3 regions of the Stenotrophomonas sp. STEN063 genome follow, and region 1 is predicted to be linked to each of the others. Evidence: predicted binding sites of a transcription regulator. Region 1 holds the regulator's gene; each other region holds the start of a gene.
What was found. Region 1 encodes FliA, which starts transcription of late flagellar genes. Its sites were predicted from a motif close to TAAAGTTTNNCNNNCNNNGGCCGATAA; they were not measured.
Positions count from the first base shown of each region.

Region 2: a site for FliA is predicted at 3,735-3,761, ahead of AC1VWL_RS14495 (chemotaxis protein CheW). Genes of this name have one in related genera too.
Region 3: a site for FliA is predicted at 2,112-2,138, ahead of AC1VWL_RS00785 (flagellin). Genes of this name have one in related genera too.

Region 1 is NZ_JBXFWF010000001.1:9,554-14,508, forward strand. Features, by position in the region: gene AC1VWL_RS00045 (chemotaxis protein CheA) at 1-376, opposite strand, end outside; gene AC1VWL_RS00050 (protein phosphatase CheZ) at 380-1,000, opposite strand; gene cheY (chemotaxis response regulator CheY) at 1,000-1,392, opposite strand; gene AC1VWL_RS00060 (RNA polymerase sigma factor FliA) at 1,406-2,155, opposite strand; gene AC1VWL_RS00065 (MinD/ParA family ATP-binding protein) at 2,152-3,036, opposite strand; gene flhF (flagellar biosynthesis GTPase FlhF) at 3,023-4,855, opposite strand.
Region 2 is NZ_JBXFWF010000056.1:20,065-25,019, forward strand. Features, by position in the region: gene AC1VWL_RS14485 (methyl-accepting chemotaxis protein) at 230-2,602, opposite strand; gene AC1VWL_RS14490 (hypothetical protein) at 2,686-3,069, opposite strand; gene AC1VWL_RS14495 (chemotaxis protein CheW) at 3,193-3,684, opposite strand; gene AC1VWL_RS14500 (flagellar brake protein) at 3,959-4,726, opposite strand.
Region 3 is NZ_JBXFWF010000001.1:188,371-193,325, forward strand. Features, by position in the region: gene fliD (flagellar filament capping protein FliD) at 1-592, opposite strand, end outside; gene AC1VWL_RS00785 (flagellin) at 822-2,009, opposite strand; gene AC1VWL_RS00790 (flagellin) at 2,363-3,589, opposite strand; gene flgL (flagellar hook-associated protein FlgL) at 3,657-4,859, opposite strand; gene flgK (flagellar hook-associated protein FlgK) at 4,859-4,955, opposite strand, start outside.

The DNA.
Region 1 (4,955 bases):
CGCCAACATCGAACTGTGCGATAAGCGCAGCAGGTGCATGCTCCGGTTCGGTGCCTGATGACACTGCGTCGAGCATGGCCTGCAGCCAATCCAGCGATTGCTGGGCGGCGTCGAAGTGATGCGCCAGCAGTTCGGCTTTGCCTGCCCGTGCCATGCCCAGGGTTTCTTCGGCGGCGTGGCACAGCTCCACCATCGGATGGATCGCCAGAAAACCGGCGCCACCTTTCAGTGTGTGGAAGCCACGGAACACGGCGTTGAGCTGGTCGCTGTCGTGCGGTGCCTGTTCCAGCGTCACCAGCTGCTCGCCGAGGCGATCCAGGATCTCCTGCGCTTCGATGATGAAGTCAGCGGCGATGTCGTCGGCAAAAGCACTCATGGCTTACAGCCCCAGGTCCGAGAGCAGGTCGTCTGCGTCCACCTGCGACACGGCATGACGGTCCAGGCCATTGACGGCCGGGCCAGCCAGGCCCTGGTTGCGCGCTTCTTCTTCCGGCGGCGGCAGGCCGAGCGCGCCAAAACCTTCATGCACGCGACGGACGATGCCGACCACGCGGCGGATGATCTGCCCGGTCAGGTCCTGGTAGCTCTGGGTCAGCGCTACTTCGGTGAGGTTGTGGCGGATGCGTTCGAGGATCTCGCCCTGTTCGGCATTCAGCCCGTCCGCACGCAGGCGCTCGGTCAGCGCGCGGCATTCTTCGGCCAGATCGAGCGTGCGATGGGTGGCCTGCTCGGTCATCTGCACCACGTGGTCCAGGCGCGCGCAGGCGTCGTCCAGCTCACCGGCTTCGCTGGGCACGCTGGGCAGTTCCCCCAGCGCCTGGCCCAGTTCGCGTGCAAGCCTGCCCAGGCCGGACATCATCGGCTGCGTGCGCAGGGCGGCGAGCGCGTCGATTTCCCGACGCCAGCCAGCCTCATCGCCACTTTCCAATGCTGCCAGTGCGTCCTGCAGGCGCTGCACCAGGGCCGATTTGTCGCTCAATGCTTCCCCGGGCTGGTTCATCAGGCGCTCGCTGCCAGGCGTTCGAAGATCTTGCCGAGCTTCTCTTCCAGGGTCTGCGCGGTGAACGGCTTGATGATGTAGCCGTTCACGCCGCTCTGTGCGGCCTCGATGATCTGCTCGCGCTTGGCCTCGGCGGTAACCATCAGTACCGGCAAGGTCTTGAGCTTGGCATCGTTGCGGATCGCCTTGAGCAGCTCGATGCCGGTCATCACCGGCATGTTCCAGTCGGTGACGACGAAATCGAACGACTGCGTCTGCAGCATCGACAGCGCGGCATGCCCGTCCTCGGCTTCGGCGGTATTGGTGAAGCCCAGATCGCCGAGCAGGTTCTTGACGATGCGGCGCATCGTCGAGAAGTCGTCAACGATCAGGATGCGCATGTTCTTGTTCAAAAGACTTTCCTCTTCATGGTTCTTCGAGCCCGGCGTCGGCCGCCTCGAAAATCTTCAGTCGGCTACGCAGGCGCAGCGTGGCCTGGCCGTGGATCTGACAGACGCGGGATTCGCTCACGCCCAATACCGCGCCGATTTCCTTCAGGTTCAATTCCTGCTCGTAGTACAGCGACAGCACCAGCTGCTCGCGCTCGGGCAACTGGCCGATGGCCTTGCCGAGCTCGGCGCCGAACTGGCTGCGCTCCAATACCTGCTGCGGGTTGGGGCCGCCGGTGCTGGGGGTGTCCAGCTCGCCCTGGTCTTCGATCCGCGACTCCAGGCTCAAGACCTGGCCACGCGAGGCGTCTTCAACCAGTCGCATGTATTCGGGCAACGGCAGCTCCATCGCTTCGGCCACTTCACTGGCGCTGGCCGCACGGCCGCTGCTCTGCTCAAGGCGGCGGATGGTGGCAGCGGCATCGCGGGCGCGGCGGTGCACCGAGCGCGGCACCCAGTCGCCACGGCGGATCTCGTCGATCATCGAGCCGCGGATGCGGATCGAAGCGTAGGTTTCAAACGAAGCGCCCTGTTCGGCGTCATAGCTGCGCGAGGCCTCGATCAGGCCCATCATGCCGGCCTGGATCAGGTCATCGACCTCGACGCTGGCGGGCAGGCGCGCGGCCAGGTGGTGGGCGATGCGGCGTACCAGGTCGGCGTGGCGGGCAATGCAGTCATTGGCCGCGTTGCGCTGGACCTCACGGTATTGGGCGGCTGCATTGTTCATGCCTTCACCTTCTGCTGGATGATGCGTTCCAGGAAGAACTCAACGCCGCCGCGCGGGGCGGTTGGGGCTTGCCAGCGCGCGGTGCGACGGGCGATTTCGTTGATGGCCAGCGAGGCTGGCGCGGAAGGATAGAGCTTGACCACCGGCTGCTGGCGCTGCACCGACAGGCGCAGCCAGTCGTCCTGCGGTACGCAGCCCAGGTAGTTCAGGGAGACATCGATCAGGAACTTCTCGCAGACCCGCACCAGCTTTTCGTACAGGGCGCGGCCTTCGTTCGGGTCGCGCACCATGTTGGCGACGACCTGGATGCGGTCCACGCCGCGCTCGCGCGAGAGTACCTTGATCAATGCGTAGGCATCGGTGATCGAGGCCGGTTCGTCGCAGACCACCACCACGGTGTCCTGGGCGGCCTGGCAGAAGGTCAGCACGCTGTCGGTGATGCCGGCGGCGGTGTCGATGATCATCACATCGAGCTCGCGCTCCAGCTCGGAGAACACATTGACCAGGCCGACGTGTTCGGCCGGCTGCAGCTCGGCCATGTGCCGGCGGCCCGAGGCGGCGGGCACGACCAGCACGCCGTTCGGGCCTTCGATGATGACTTCTTCCAGCGTAGCGCGTCCGGCGACCAGGTCGGCCAGGGTGTGCTTGGGCTGCAGGCCCAGCACCACGTCGATGTTGGCCAGGCCCAGGTCGGCGTCGAGCAGCAGGGTACGTTTGCCCATGCCTGCCAGTGCCACGGCCAGGTTGGCCGAGACATTGGTTTTACCTACACCGCCCTTGCCGCCAGTGACCGCGATGGTGCGTACCGGGCCGGCTGGTTCGTGCCGGGTTGCCGACAGCGGGAAGGTGTTGGTCAGCTTGGCGTACTCACGCGACTGCATTGTTCAACTCCGTGTTGCAGGGCATATCGGCCGCGCGGCGCAAATCTTCAAGGCGGAGTACAAGATTTGCGGCAGAGGCCCGATAAAGGTCTTCCGGGACGTCCTGGCCGTCGGTCACCCAGGTGATCGGCAGGCGGTGATCGACCGCCACCGACAGGGCAGAACCGAAGCGGCCGGTCTCGTCCAGCTTGGTCAGCACCACGCCCTGCGGGTTGGCGGCGCTGAAGCGGCGCACCACTTCGTCCATGTCCTGGAAGGCGGTATTGGCCGGCAGCACCAGCAGGGTGCGGATCTGGCCGGCGGCGCGCAGCCACTGCAGCTGGGCGGTGAGGGCGCGGTCGCGCTGGCCCAGGCCGGCGGTATCGATCAGCACCAGCTTGTAGTCGGCCAGCTTCTGCAGCAGCTGGTTGAGGTCGGTGCCGCTATTGGCCTCGTGCACGGCGATGCCGAGCTGGCGGCCGAAGCCGTACAGCTGCTCGCGGGCGCCGATGCGCTGGGTATCGGTGGTGACCAGGGCCACGTCGCGGGCGGCATGGGCTTCGGCGAAACGCGAGGCCAGCTTGGCGATGGTGGTGGTCTTGCCGGCACCGGTGGGGCCGACCAGGGCGATCACGCCGCCGGTTTCCATCGGGTCGACCGGGGCGATCGGCAGCTTCTTGGAGATCAGCCCCAGCATCAGGCCGCGGGCGCGGCTGGGATCGATGTCGGCCGGGATCTGGGTGGCGACGTCGCGGGCCAGACCTGCGTCGAAGCCGTATTCGTCCATCAGGTCCAGCGCATTGGCGCGCACCGCGCTGCCACGCAGGCGTTCATCGGTGAAGCGGTTCATCTCGCGCTCGATCAGGTGGCGCATGCCGGCCACTTCCTGGCGCAGCTGGCTGAGCTGTTCGTCGTCGCGGGCGATGATCACCGGGGCGCTGGTCACTGCGCTCACCGGGGAGCTGGCCGCAACGGCCGCAGTTTCGGTGGTTTCAACAGCGCGGGTGACCGGCGCTTCCGCTGGCTGCGGGCTAGCGACGGCGGCGATGACTGCTACCGCAGCGACCGGGGCTGCGATTGCCTCGATTGCGGGCGCGACTGCGACGGGTGCCACGGCGACCGGAACAGGGTTGAACACCGGTGCGACAGGAATCGCGGGGATGGCTGCGGCAATGGTCGGCTGCAGCAGCTCCGGCTCGGGCATCGGCGGATCGATGACGAAGCGCGCGCGTTCCATCGGTGCGGGCGGCTCGATGGTGACGGCGGCGATGGCGTCGGCAAAGCTGGCCTGCTGGGTGACCGCGGGTGCGGCGGCCAGCGGCGCGACCGCAGCGGCGCTGCCGACCGGACGGAACGCCGGCACGATCGGCAGTTCGTCGGCGCTGGCCGGCTGGGTGGCAAACAAGGTCTGCGGGGCCGGCGTGCGGGGAGCGACCGGTTCAACCTCGGCCGACTTGAGCAGGCCGGCGAAGCGGCTGCCCGGTGCCAGCTCGATGCTGTTGTCGATGGAGCGACCGGTGGCGCCAACCGCCGAACGTGCCAGGGCGGCGACGGCCGAGGTGGTGGCGGTGACCGGTTCCGGTTCCGGAGCCTTGCGGCGGGTCATCGCGGCCATGATGGCTTCGGCGGCGCTGCGCGGCTTGGCCGGGGCCGGCGGTGCCGGGCGGCTGGCTTCCAGCGCCTGCTTCACTGCGGTCTCGTCGTAGTGCGCGGCAGCCACGATCTCCACGCCTTCCTCGATCCGGCGGTTGGACAGGATCACGGCATCGGGGCCGTGTTCCTTGCGCACGAGGTTCATGGCGGTGCGCATGTCAGCGGCGACGAAACGTTTGATCTTCATGCTTTGGTACCGGGAGTGAGGCTGCGGCGAAGGAGTGGCGTTGGCGATGTCGAACATGGCGTGGCGGGCTCCTTCTTGCGGAATGGGTGCGGTGCAGCAG
Region 2 (4,955 bases), on a different contig from region 1:
ATCTGTTCACGTATGCGAAGAAGGGACGTGTATTCGGTTGTGGGAGCGGCGTAAGCCAGCGAAGCTGGTGGTGCTTGCAGTCGTTGGTGCCGCCTCGACCTAAGGTGTGCCAGCTTCGCGGCTTACGCCGCTCCAAAAAAAAATCCGATGCCAGGGACTGGCATCGGATTTCGGGTGGTTCAATTGCTTGGCTTGGCTGCGTTGTCAGCACAGCCAACGCTGGTGTCGCTTAGAACTCCTGCCAATCCGAGTCAGCCAGTTCGGCTACTGCGGTGCGGGCAGCGGCTGCGCGACGGCGAGGTGCCGGTGCTGCTGCCTGGACGGCGGGGCGGGGTGCCGGTTCACGTGCGGAAGCCGGGCTGCTGGTGACAGCGGCGCCTTCTTCCAGCTGGAAAACGGATACCACGTTGGCCAGATGCGCGGCCTGTTCTTCCATAGAGCGGGCCGACGCGGTGGCTTCTTCGACCAATGCGGCGTTCTGCTGGGTGGTTTCGTCCATCTGCACGATGGTCTGGTTGACCTGCTCGATGCCGGCCGACTGTTCCTGCGAGGCAGCGGAGATCTCAGCCATGATGTCGGTCACGCGCTGCACCGAGGCGACGATCTCGCCCATGGTGGTGCCGGCCTTGCGGACCAGTGCCGAGCCGTCAGCGACCTTGCCGACGGAGTCATCGATCAGGCCCTTGATCTCCTTGGCGGCGCCGGCAGAGCGCTGGGCCAGCGTGCGAACTTCCGACGCCACCACGGCAAAGCCGCGGCCCTGTTCACCGGCACGTGCGGCTTCCACCGCAGCGTTCAAGGCCAGGATATTGGTCTGGAAGGCGATGCCGTCGATCACCGAGATGATCTCGGCAATCTTGCGCGAGGACTGTTCGATCTGGGTCATGGTGGTGACCACCTGGCTGACCACTTCACCGCCCTGCGAGGCCACCGAGGCGGCGCCGATGGCGAGCTGGTTGGCCTGGCGTGCCGATTCTGCGTTCTGGCGCACGGTGGAGGTCAATTCCTCCATCGATGCTGCGGTTTCTTCCAGGTTGGCGGCCTGCTGCTCGGTACGACGCGACAGGTCGTTGTTACCGGCGGCAATTTCGCTGGCGGACGAGTTGATCGACACCGAGGACTGCTTGATGCGGCCAACAATGCCGGTCAGCTGTTCGGCGGTGGCGTTGGCGTCGTCACGCATGGTGGCGAACACGCCTTGGTACTCGCCGTGCATGCGCACGGTCAGGTCGCCGCGCGAGAGCGCAGACAACAGTGCCGAGATCTGCTCCAGGCTGCTGGCATTGGCGTCCAGCAGGCTGTTGATCTGCTCGGCCAGCTGCAGGAAGAAGCCGTCCTTGTCGGCGGTGCCGATGCGGCCGCTGAGGTCGCCAGCAGCGGCGGCTTCCATGATGCGCGCCACTTCCTTCTCGACCTGGGCCTCGGTGCTGCGATCGCGCCATTCGACAACGTGGCCAACCGGTACATTGTTGTCGTCACGGATCACCGAAATGGTCTGTGCGAACTCGGCTTCGCCAAAGCGCATTTCACGCTTGAATACGCCGTTCTTCTCGAGGCCTTCCATCACCTTGCCGTCAACCTCGCCACGGTGCTCGAGTACGGTGACCGGCTGGCCGACCAGTGGCTGGCTGGCGTCGAAGTCGGTCAGTGCGCTGCTGATTTCCTCGTGGTGCTCGCTGAGCTTGTCGAGCAGGGCGCGGTTGGCGTAGACGATCTCGAGGTCGTTGTTGGTCAGGAACACGCCGGTGGACGAATAGTCCAGCGCGGTACGGATGCGCAGGTTCTCGCTGGCGATGATCTGGTCGCGGTCGATGCGTTCGCGCAGGTCGCGCTGCATGCGCTGCATGGCGCGCAGCAGATCGCCAACTTCGTCGGCACGCGAGACGTCGATGGAACCATCCAGCTTGCCGCTGGCGACTTCATTGGCCACGTCCACGGCGCCACGGATGGTGGCAACCAGCGAGCGGGCAAACAGCCAGATCAGTGCCAGACCGGCAGCACCACCGACCAGCACGGCAATGATGCCGACCAGGGCGGAAGCGCGATAGGTTTCTTCGGCCTGCTTGGCAGCGGCCTGGGCGCGGGTATTGTCGTTCGCGGCCAGTGCCTGCAGGGCGTTATAGGCATTGCGGTGCAGGTTGCGGGTTTCGCCAACAAAGGTGTCGATGGCGTCATCCGGCAGGTCCAATGCCAGCATTTCGGTCACGGCGTCGTACGACGCAGCCGCCTTGCCCCAGTCGGCGACAAAGGCATCAAACAGCTTCTTCTGCTCCGGGCTGTCGATCAGCTTCGGATAGGCGGCGATGGTGGTGTCGATCTGCATGCGCAGTTCGGTGGCACGTGCCTTGGCATCGGCTTTGACGTCATCGCTGGCGCGCACCAGGCTCTGGTAGGACGCATTGCGGTATTCGCTGACCATGCCACTCAACTCACCGGTGGTGCGAAGGCTGGGCATGCGGTTTTCAGCGAGGTCGGTGGTGACGTTGTTCAGCGAATGCAGGCCGCGGTAGGCGACGATGCCCTGCAACAACATGACGAACAGCACGACGCCGAAAGTAAGCATCAGCTTCGGCTTCAGTTTCAGCGAGTTGATCCACTGCATCTTGCGCGATCTCCGGGAACAGGCCCCGCCATGTCACACGGGCGGGGTGGCGCGCCGGCGGGACCGGCGCGACGAAAGGCGGATTACTTGATGTTTGCCAGCTTCAGGTTGGCCGGCGACGCCACTTCGATTTCGGCGCGCGATGCCTCGCGCTGGATCTTGCCGATCACGCAGACGGTCTTGCCTTCCAGGGTTTCCAGCGGGAAGCCGAACTTGCTGCGGTTGCTGCCAGCGATGCGTGCCGAGAAGGTGTGGCGCGGGAACATGCCGCCCATGTGCAGGAAAGTCGGCTGGCCTTCGGAGCCTTCGGCGTAGCGGGCTTTCTCGACCTTGCCACAGACCATGCCGTCCTTGCCGGCGAAGCGCGCTGCGGTTTCCGGCGGGATCATCTCGGCATCGGCAGCGGCGTCGAACGCGACGGTCGCCAGTACGGTGGCAGCAAACAGCGGAAGTACATGCTTGTACATCGGGAACTCCGGAAAAGGATAGGGGGCCGGTCGGGGAGGACAGGCATGCAATCGCTATCGGCCCATAGTCGTCGGGCTTGAATTGCATGCATGGAACTGTGATCGACTTGGCGAAACCTTCGCTCAGGCCGCTTCTTCGGCAACGCTCGGCTGACCAAGATCGGCGGTATCGAGCAGGGTCTCGATATCCAGCAGGATCAGCATGCGATCGTCCTGGGTGCCGATGCCGGAGATGAAGCGGGTATCGACTGCAGCACCGAATTCCGGGGTCGGGCGGATCTGCTCGGCGTTGAGCGGGATCACGTCGGAAACGCTGTCCACGACGATGCCGACAACGCGGTCTTCGACGTTGAGCACGATCATCACGGTGAAGGCGTCATAGCGTGCTTCGTCCAGCCGCAGCTTCAGGCGCAGGTCGATGACCGGCACGATGGTACCGCGCAGGTTGATGACACCTTTGATGTAGTCGGGGGCATCGGGGACACGGGTGACGGCGTCATAACCGCGGATTTCCTGCACTTTGAGGATATCCACGCCGTAGTGTTCGTTGCCGAGGGTGAAGCTGAGGTACTCGCCACCGGTGGTATCGGCGGACGTGCTGCGGGAGTCATTCATGGCGGATCCTGGTCCTGGCGGGCTGCCGATGCGATGCGGCTGATGCACCGGTATCGGCGCTTTCGGGTGGGACTTTAGGCGCCGAGGCAGGAATCGCGGGATGGGGGGGGGCAGGAGTGTGATTCTGGCCAGGATTAGCTGCGGTTGCCGTTTGTGCTCCCGCCCTTTGCCGTCATTCCCGCCTTCGCGGGGATGACGGCCTAGGGAAAATGCGACGGCAAAAACAAAAACAAAAGCGAGAAAGCCCCAGGCTTCCGTCGCTAGTGCGCTTGCCTTACTCCCCGTTGCTGCGCGCCTTGCGCAAGCGGTCAATCCGGAAGATGTAGCGCTGGATGATGTTGTCGGCGCCGCGCGGAAGGTCGTCGAAGCGCAGGCCGATGCGGGTCATCTCCGAACCGTTGGGCTGCTTCTGTTGGCGCAGGTTGCAGACCACAAACGAGCACTTGATCGGTGCTCCTTCGGGAACCTCCAGCAAGCAGCTGTAGCGGCTCTGGAGTTTGAGCAGGTTCTGGTCGGGCGGTAGCAGCAGGGCTATGCCGCCTGCGCTGATGTCAAGCACGCGCCAACGGGTGGCTTCGCCGCCGTCCGGGTCTGGGAGAACGCAATACGGCGAATCGCCAACCGGCGTCTCCAGGCGATAGAACTCGCGCCGCTGCAGGTGATAAACCTCTTCCGGCAACGGCATCTCAAAGGCCGTGTGTTCACCGCGCTCAACGCGGTGATGGCCCTGCAACTGGAAGCGCACCATGACCTTGTCGACCTGGCCAAAGCAGAGCAGGGTGCTTGCGGCCTCCACCGAACGGTTGATCGATGGGACCGGGCTGGCATCCAGCACCAGGCCCTGCATGTCCACCTCCAGCACCGCTGAAGGGAAGGACTGGTCGCGCCCATCCGGGTGCACATTGATCATCGAGCGCTGATCGATCATGGCCTGTAGCAGATGCCTTACCTGATGCGGATTACGCACCATGTAGCGATCATCGGCATACAGGTTGCCGGCGTGTGGCGAGGGCGTCGGTGCAGTCGATTCGTGGTCGGGCATGGACACTTTACGGTTGGGCGGTGATCAGCGTGGCCGCCTTGGAGGCGGTACAAACTGTGATAACGGCCGCCTTTTTAACATCTTTAATCAGTCTGTTACGAGCCCAGTAACAGCACGCGCTGATTTAGCTACCTGTCTATGGGCTCCCGAAATTCCGCCGACACTGTAATGTCCAGACTGCCGGGCTTCTGACGGCGGTATAGGGGGAACCTGAGTGGCGGCTTAATGT
Region 3 (4,955 bases), 180 kb from region 1:
TGACCTTCAGCGCTCCCTCGGTGCCGGCGTCGACGGCATTCATCACCAGATGCTGGCCATCGCTGGCGGTGATGATGGTGGCGTTGACGCCCTTGCCGTTGGCGGCCTTGTTGATGGCGGCGGCAATCTCGGTCAGCGTTGACCCTTCGGCGATATCGACGTCAAGCGTCTTGTTGTCGCCCCATGCGAAAGACAGTTTTCCGTCACCTACCTTTGCATCAGCGGCGAAGGCGCCGGAGCTCAGTTTCTGGGTTGTCGCCAGGCTCAGCACTTCAACGTTGTACGTGCCTGCTGTCGCCAGTGTCTTGCCGGTACCGGCATCGGTGATGATGCTGGCGCTGAAGCCGGAGTTCTCCGGAACGGTAGCCTTGTAGGAACGGGTGTCCGCGCTCTTGACCATGGCCTCCAGCGAGGCCTGCAGGCCAGTCAGCGAGCTCTTGATGTTGCCCAGTGCCGACAGCTTGGCGGTGGCCGCCGTTCCCTGCGAATTGATGCGGTTGTCCGCAGGCTTGCGCTCGGCAGCGACCAGTTTGGCAACGATGGTCGGGATGTCGAGGCCGGAGCCGACAGCAGCGAGGGAGGAGGTGGCCATGCTATTTCCTTGGTCTAGGCTGAAGGACGCCCTTGCAGGTATCCCTTGTATCGGCACACATGCCCAGCAACTTTAGGCAGGCGGCGGCGTTTGCGTGCACTCCATGCAAGCCGCGTGCCGTTACGACGTTGCGGCGGACCAAGGCCTTCCCATGCACAAAACCCCTGCCGACTGGCAGGGGTTTTGGCTACATCTGGATCGGCGCCGGTGTAAGGGCGCCGCCTTGTGCTTAGCCCAGCAGGCTGAGCACGCTCTGGGTGGAGCTGTTGGCCTGGGAGAGCATGGCGGTACCGGCCTGCTGCAGGATCTGGTTGCGGGTCAGCTCTGCGGTTTCCTTGGCGTAGTCAGCGTCACGGATGCGGCTACGCGAGGCGGACAGGTTTTCCGAGGTGGTCGACAGGTTGGAGATGGTGGAGCTGAAGCGGTTCTGGATCGCACCCATGTCGGCACGCGAGCTGTTGACGGCGGTCAGTGCCTTGTCGACGATTTCCAGTGCCTGCTGCGAACCGGCGACGCTGGAGATGTCCAGATCCTTCAGGAACTTGGTGCCATTGGCAGCGTTGGCGGCCACGGTGCCGGCGACGATGCCAGCGCCTGAGTAGGTCAGGCCAGCGGCGTCGGTCTTGGTGGCGTCGGTGAAGGTGAAGTCCTTGCCAGCCTTGACCGAAGTCATGGTCAGCTTGCCGTCCTTGTCGACTGCTGCGTAAACACCGGTCTGGTCCATCTTCTCGTTGATGGCTGCTGCCATCTTCTTGCTGACGTCGGTACCGGTGTCGCCGACGGCAACCTTGACGGCTTCGATGTCGATGTTGTTCACCTTCATGCCGCCGATGGAGCCAGCCGAGGTGGCTGCACCCGATGCCAGCGCAGCGGTCGAGGTCTGGGTAGCAGCGAAGCCGGCGCGGCCCAGCGCATCGATGTTGGAATCGACGATGCTGTTGATGCCGATGGTCTGGCCAGCGTCAGCACCAACCTGGAACAGGGCGCCGGAGAAGGTGCCGTCCAGCAACTTGGTGCCGTTGAAGTTGGTCTGGTTGGAGACGCGGTCGATTTCCTTCAACAGCTGGTTGACTTCCGAGTTCAGCGCTTCGCGGTCGGTCGAGGAGTTGGTGGCGTTGGACGACTGCACAGCCAGCTCGCGGATACGCTGCAGGTTGTTGCCGATTTCGACCATTGCGCCTTCAGCGGTCTGGGCCAGCGAGATGCCGTCGTTGGCGTTGCGGGTAGCAACGTCCAGACCGCGGATCTGGGTGGTGAAACGCTCGGAGATGGCCAGGCCAGCGGCGTCGTCCTTGGCGCTGTTGATGCGCAGGCCCGAGGACAGGCGCTGGATCGAGGTGGCCAGGCTGGTGCCGCTCGTGTTCAGGTTGCGCTGAGCGTTGAGCGACATGATGTTGGTGTTGATGACTTGTGCCATGATTTCGGATTCCTTTTTGTCGTTTGATCCGGCAGCTCAACCTGACCGGTACTGGGTGCAGTGGGAGGTGCCGTAGGGGCCGCAGTACCGCTGCTGATATCAATAACGGCAGCACCCTCCCACGCTTTAGGGCTTCCGTAAGATCTGATTGACAAAAATCGCCGTCCAACGGGCGGGGGCGCCTTGGATATGTTTATGGGAGCGGTGTAAACCGCGAAGCCGGTAGTGCATACGGCCCTGTGGGTTCTGCGATCCGACAATGTGCCAGTTTCGCGGCTCACGCCGCTCCCACAAACATCAAGAACAGAAAACCCCGGCAAGCCGGGGTTTTTGTTTGAACATGTGGAGCGTGCTTACTTCAGCAGGCTCAGCACGTTCTGCGGCACTTGGTTGGCCTGGGCCAGCATGGCCGTACCGGCCTGCTGCAGGATCTGGGTGCGGGTCATCTCGGCGGTTTCCTTGGCGTAGTCCGCATCGCGGATACGGCTACGGGAAGCGGAGAGATTCTCCGAGGTGGTGGCCAGGTTGGCGATGGTCGAGGTGAAGCGGTTCTGGATCGCACCCATTTCCGCACGCGAGCTGCTCACCGCGGTCAGTGCCTTGTCGACAATTTCAATTGCGCGCTGCGAACCAGCGAAATCGGAAATGTCCAGGTCTTCCATGTGGCGGGTGCCGCCACCATTGGCAGCGACGCCGGCTGCTGCGGTGGTTGCGCCCAGATCGGCCGCCAGCGAGACGGTGATGCCGGTGCCGCCAGTCAAGGTGCCGTTGGTGATGCCGCCAAAGTCCTGGCCGGCCTTGACCGAGGTCAGCTTCAGCTGGCCGCCTTCGATGGTTGCGTACATGCCGGTCTGGTCCAGCTTGTTGTTGAAGGCCTGTGCAACCTTCTTCTGCACGGCCGCTGCATCGTCACCGACTTCAATCTTGATGTCGTCAAGCTTGATCTGCGAAGCAGACGCCGCGCCGGCCGGGGTGACGCTGACGGTGATGCCGCTGATCGAACCGGAGGCAGTCGCTGCGGTGCCGCCGATGCCGGCGCCAGTCACGTTGTCGGCGAAGCCGGACTTGCCGAGCGTGTCGATGTTGGCGTCGACGATGGCATTGATGCCGATGGTCTGGCCCGAGTTGGCACCGACCTGGAACAGGGCACCGGTGAAGCTGCCGTCCAGCAGCTTGGTGCCGTTGAAGCCGGTCTGGTTGGCAACGCGGTCGATTTCCGACAGCAGCTGGTCGACTTCGGCGTTCAGTGCTTCACGGTCGCTGGGCGAGTTGGTTGCATTGGACGACTGCACCGCCAGCTCACGGATGCGCTGCAGGTTGTTGCCGATCTCGACCATTGCGCCTTCGGCGGTCTGGGCCAGCGAGATGCCGTCGTTGGCATTGCGCACGGCGACATCGAGGCCGCGGATCTGGGTGCTGAAACGCTCGGAGATGGCCAGACCGGCGGCATCGTCCTTGGCGCTGTTGATACGCAGGCCCGAGGACAGACGCTGGATGGACGTCGCCAGGCTGCTGCCGCTGGTGTTCAAGTTGCGCTGAGCGTTCAGCGACATGATGTTGGTATTGATGACTTGTGCCATGGGACTTCTCCGTTGTGTTCGGTGACGTACTGCGTGTGAGGAGGCGGAAGCGGTGCGGATTGCGGAATCAGCGGATCATGTTGAACAACGACATCGACTGCATCTGGGTGAAGATGGTCTGTGCCGCTTGCAAAGCCGCACCTTCGAGCTGGTATTGCCCGATGGCTTCGGCGTAGTTGAGGTCGCGTAACTGCGACAGGGAACTTTCAAGCGTGATGCTGCTGGCCTCGCGCAGCGATGCCGCATCATCGATCGACTTGAGTTGGGCGCCGCCGGCGGCGCGTGCATCGATCAGGCTGCCCGATGCGCGGGCGACATCGCGGATGCTTGCCTGCAGTGCGTTCTGTTGCGCGGTGCGGCCGGCTTCGGTGGAGGTATCCATCTGCAGTGTCTGCACCAGCTGGTCGATGGTGCTGAACACATCACGGGTGCTGGCCTGGCCGGCGGTGAATGCATCGCCCGCGGCTGGCGTGCCTTCAATGCGCACGCGCAGCCCCTGGAAAACGATATCCTCGCCAGTCTTGTAGGTGCCGGTGCCAACCACGGTGTTGCTGGAATCCACTACTTCGTAGGTATCTGCCGCGGTGAAGCGCAAGGTGTAGCTGTCGCCGTTCCAGTTGCCGGAACCGTCGCGGCTGATATCGGTGAGCACTGCCTTGCCGGTATTGCCGGCGACAGCGGCCGCATCAACCGTGCCGTCGCCGGTACGGATGCGCAGGAAGACTTCGCTGCCTGGCAGAGCATCCTTGACGAAGGTGCCCGGCGCGATCTCGACCTGGCGCTGGATCTGGTCGCCGTTGTAGGTGACGGTCCCATTGGCAAGGGTAAACGGTGCGGCACCGTCGGCGGCGCCGCCAAACAGGTAGCGGCCGTTGCCATCGGTGGTGTTGGCCAAGGCCAGCATCTGGTCCTTGATCGCCTGCAACTCGGCCGACACCGTCTTGCGGTCCTCGACGGACAGCGCGGCGTTGTTGGCCTGTACGGTCAGATCGGAAACCCTTGCCAACAGCTCATTGGCCTGCGCCAGCGCGTTTTCCTGCAGGCCGAGTCGGTTCTGCGCGGTATTGGCGTTCTTGCCCAGCTGTTCCATCTCGGCCAGCACGCGATCCAGGTTCACCGCGGTGCCGGAGGCGACGGGATCATCCTTGGCAGTGACGATCTTCTTGCCGGTTGCCAGCTGCTGCTCAAGATGATTCATCTTGCTCTGCTTGGACAGCATCAGCGAGACCGACTGGTCGTACATCATGTTGCTGGAGATACGGTTACTCATCAGCCCACCGCCTTCAAGATCGTCTGGAACATGGTGTCGGCGGTGGAGATCAGCTGCGACGCTGCCTGGTAGGCCTGCTGCAGCCGGAGCATGTCC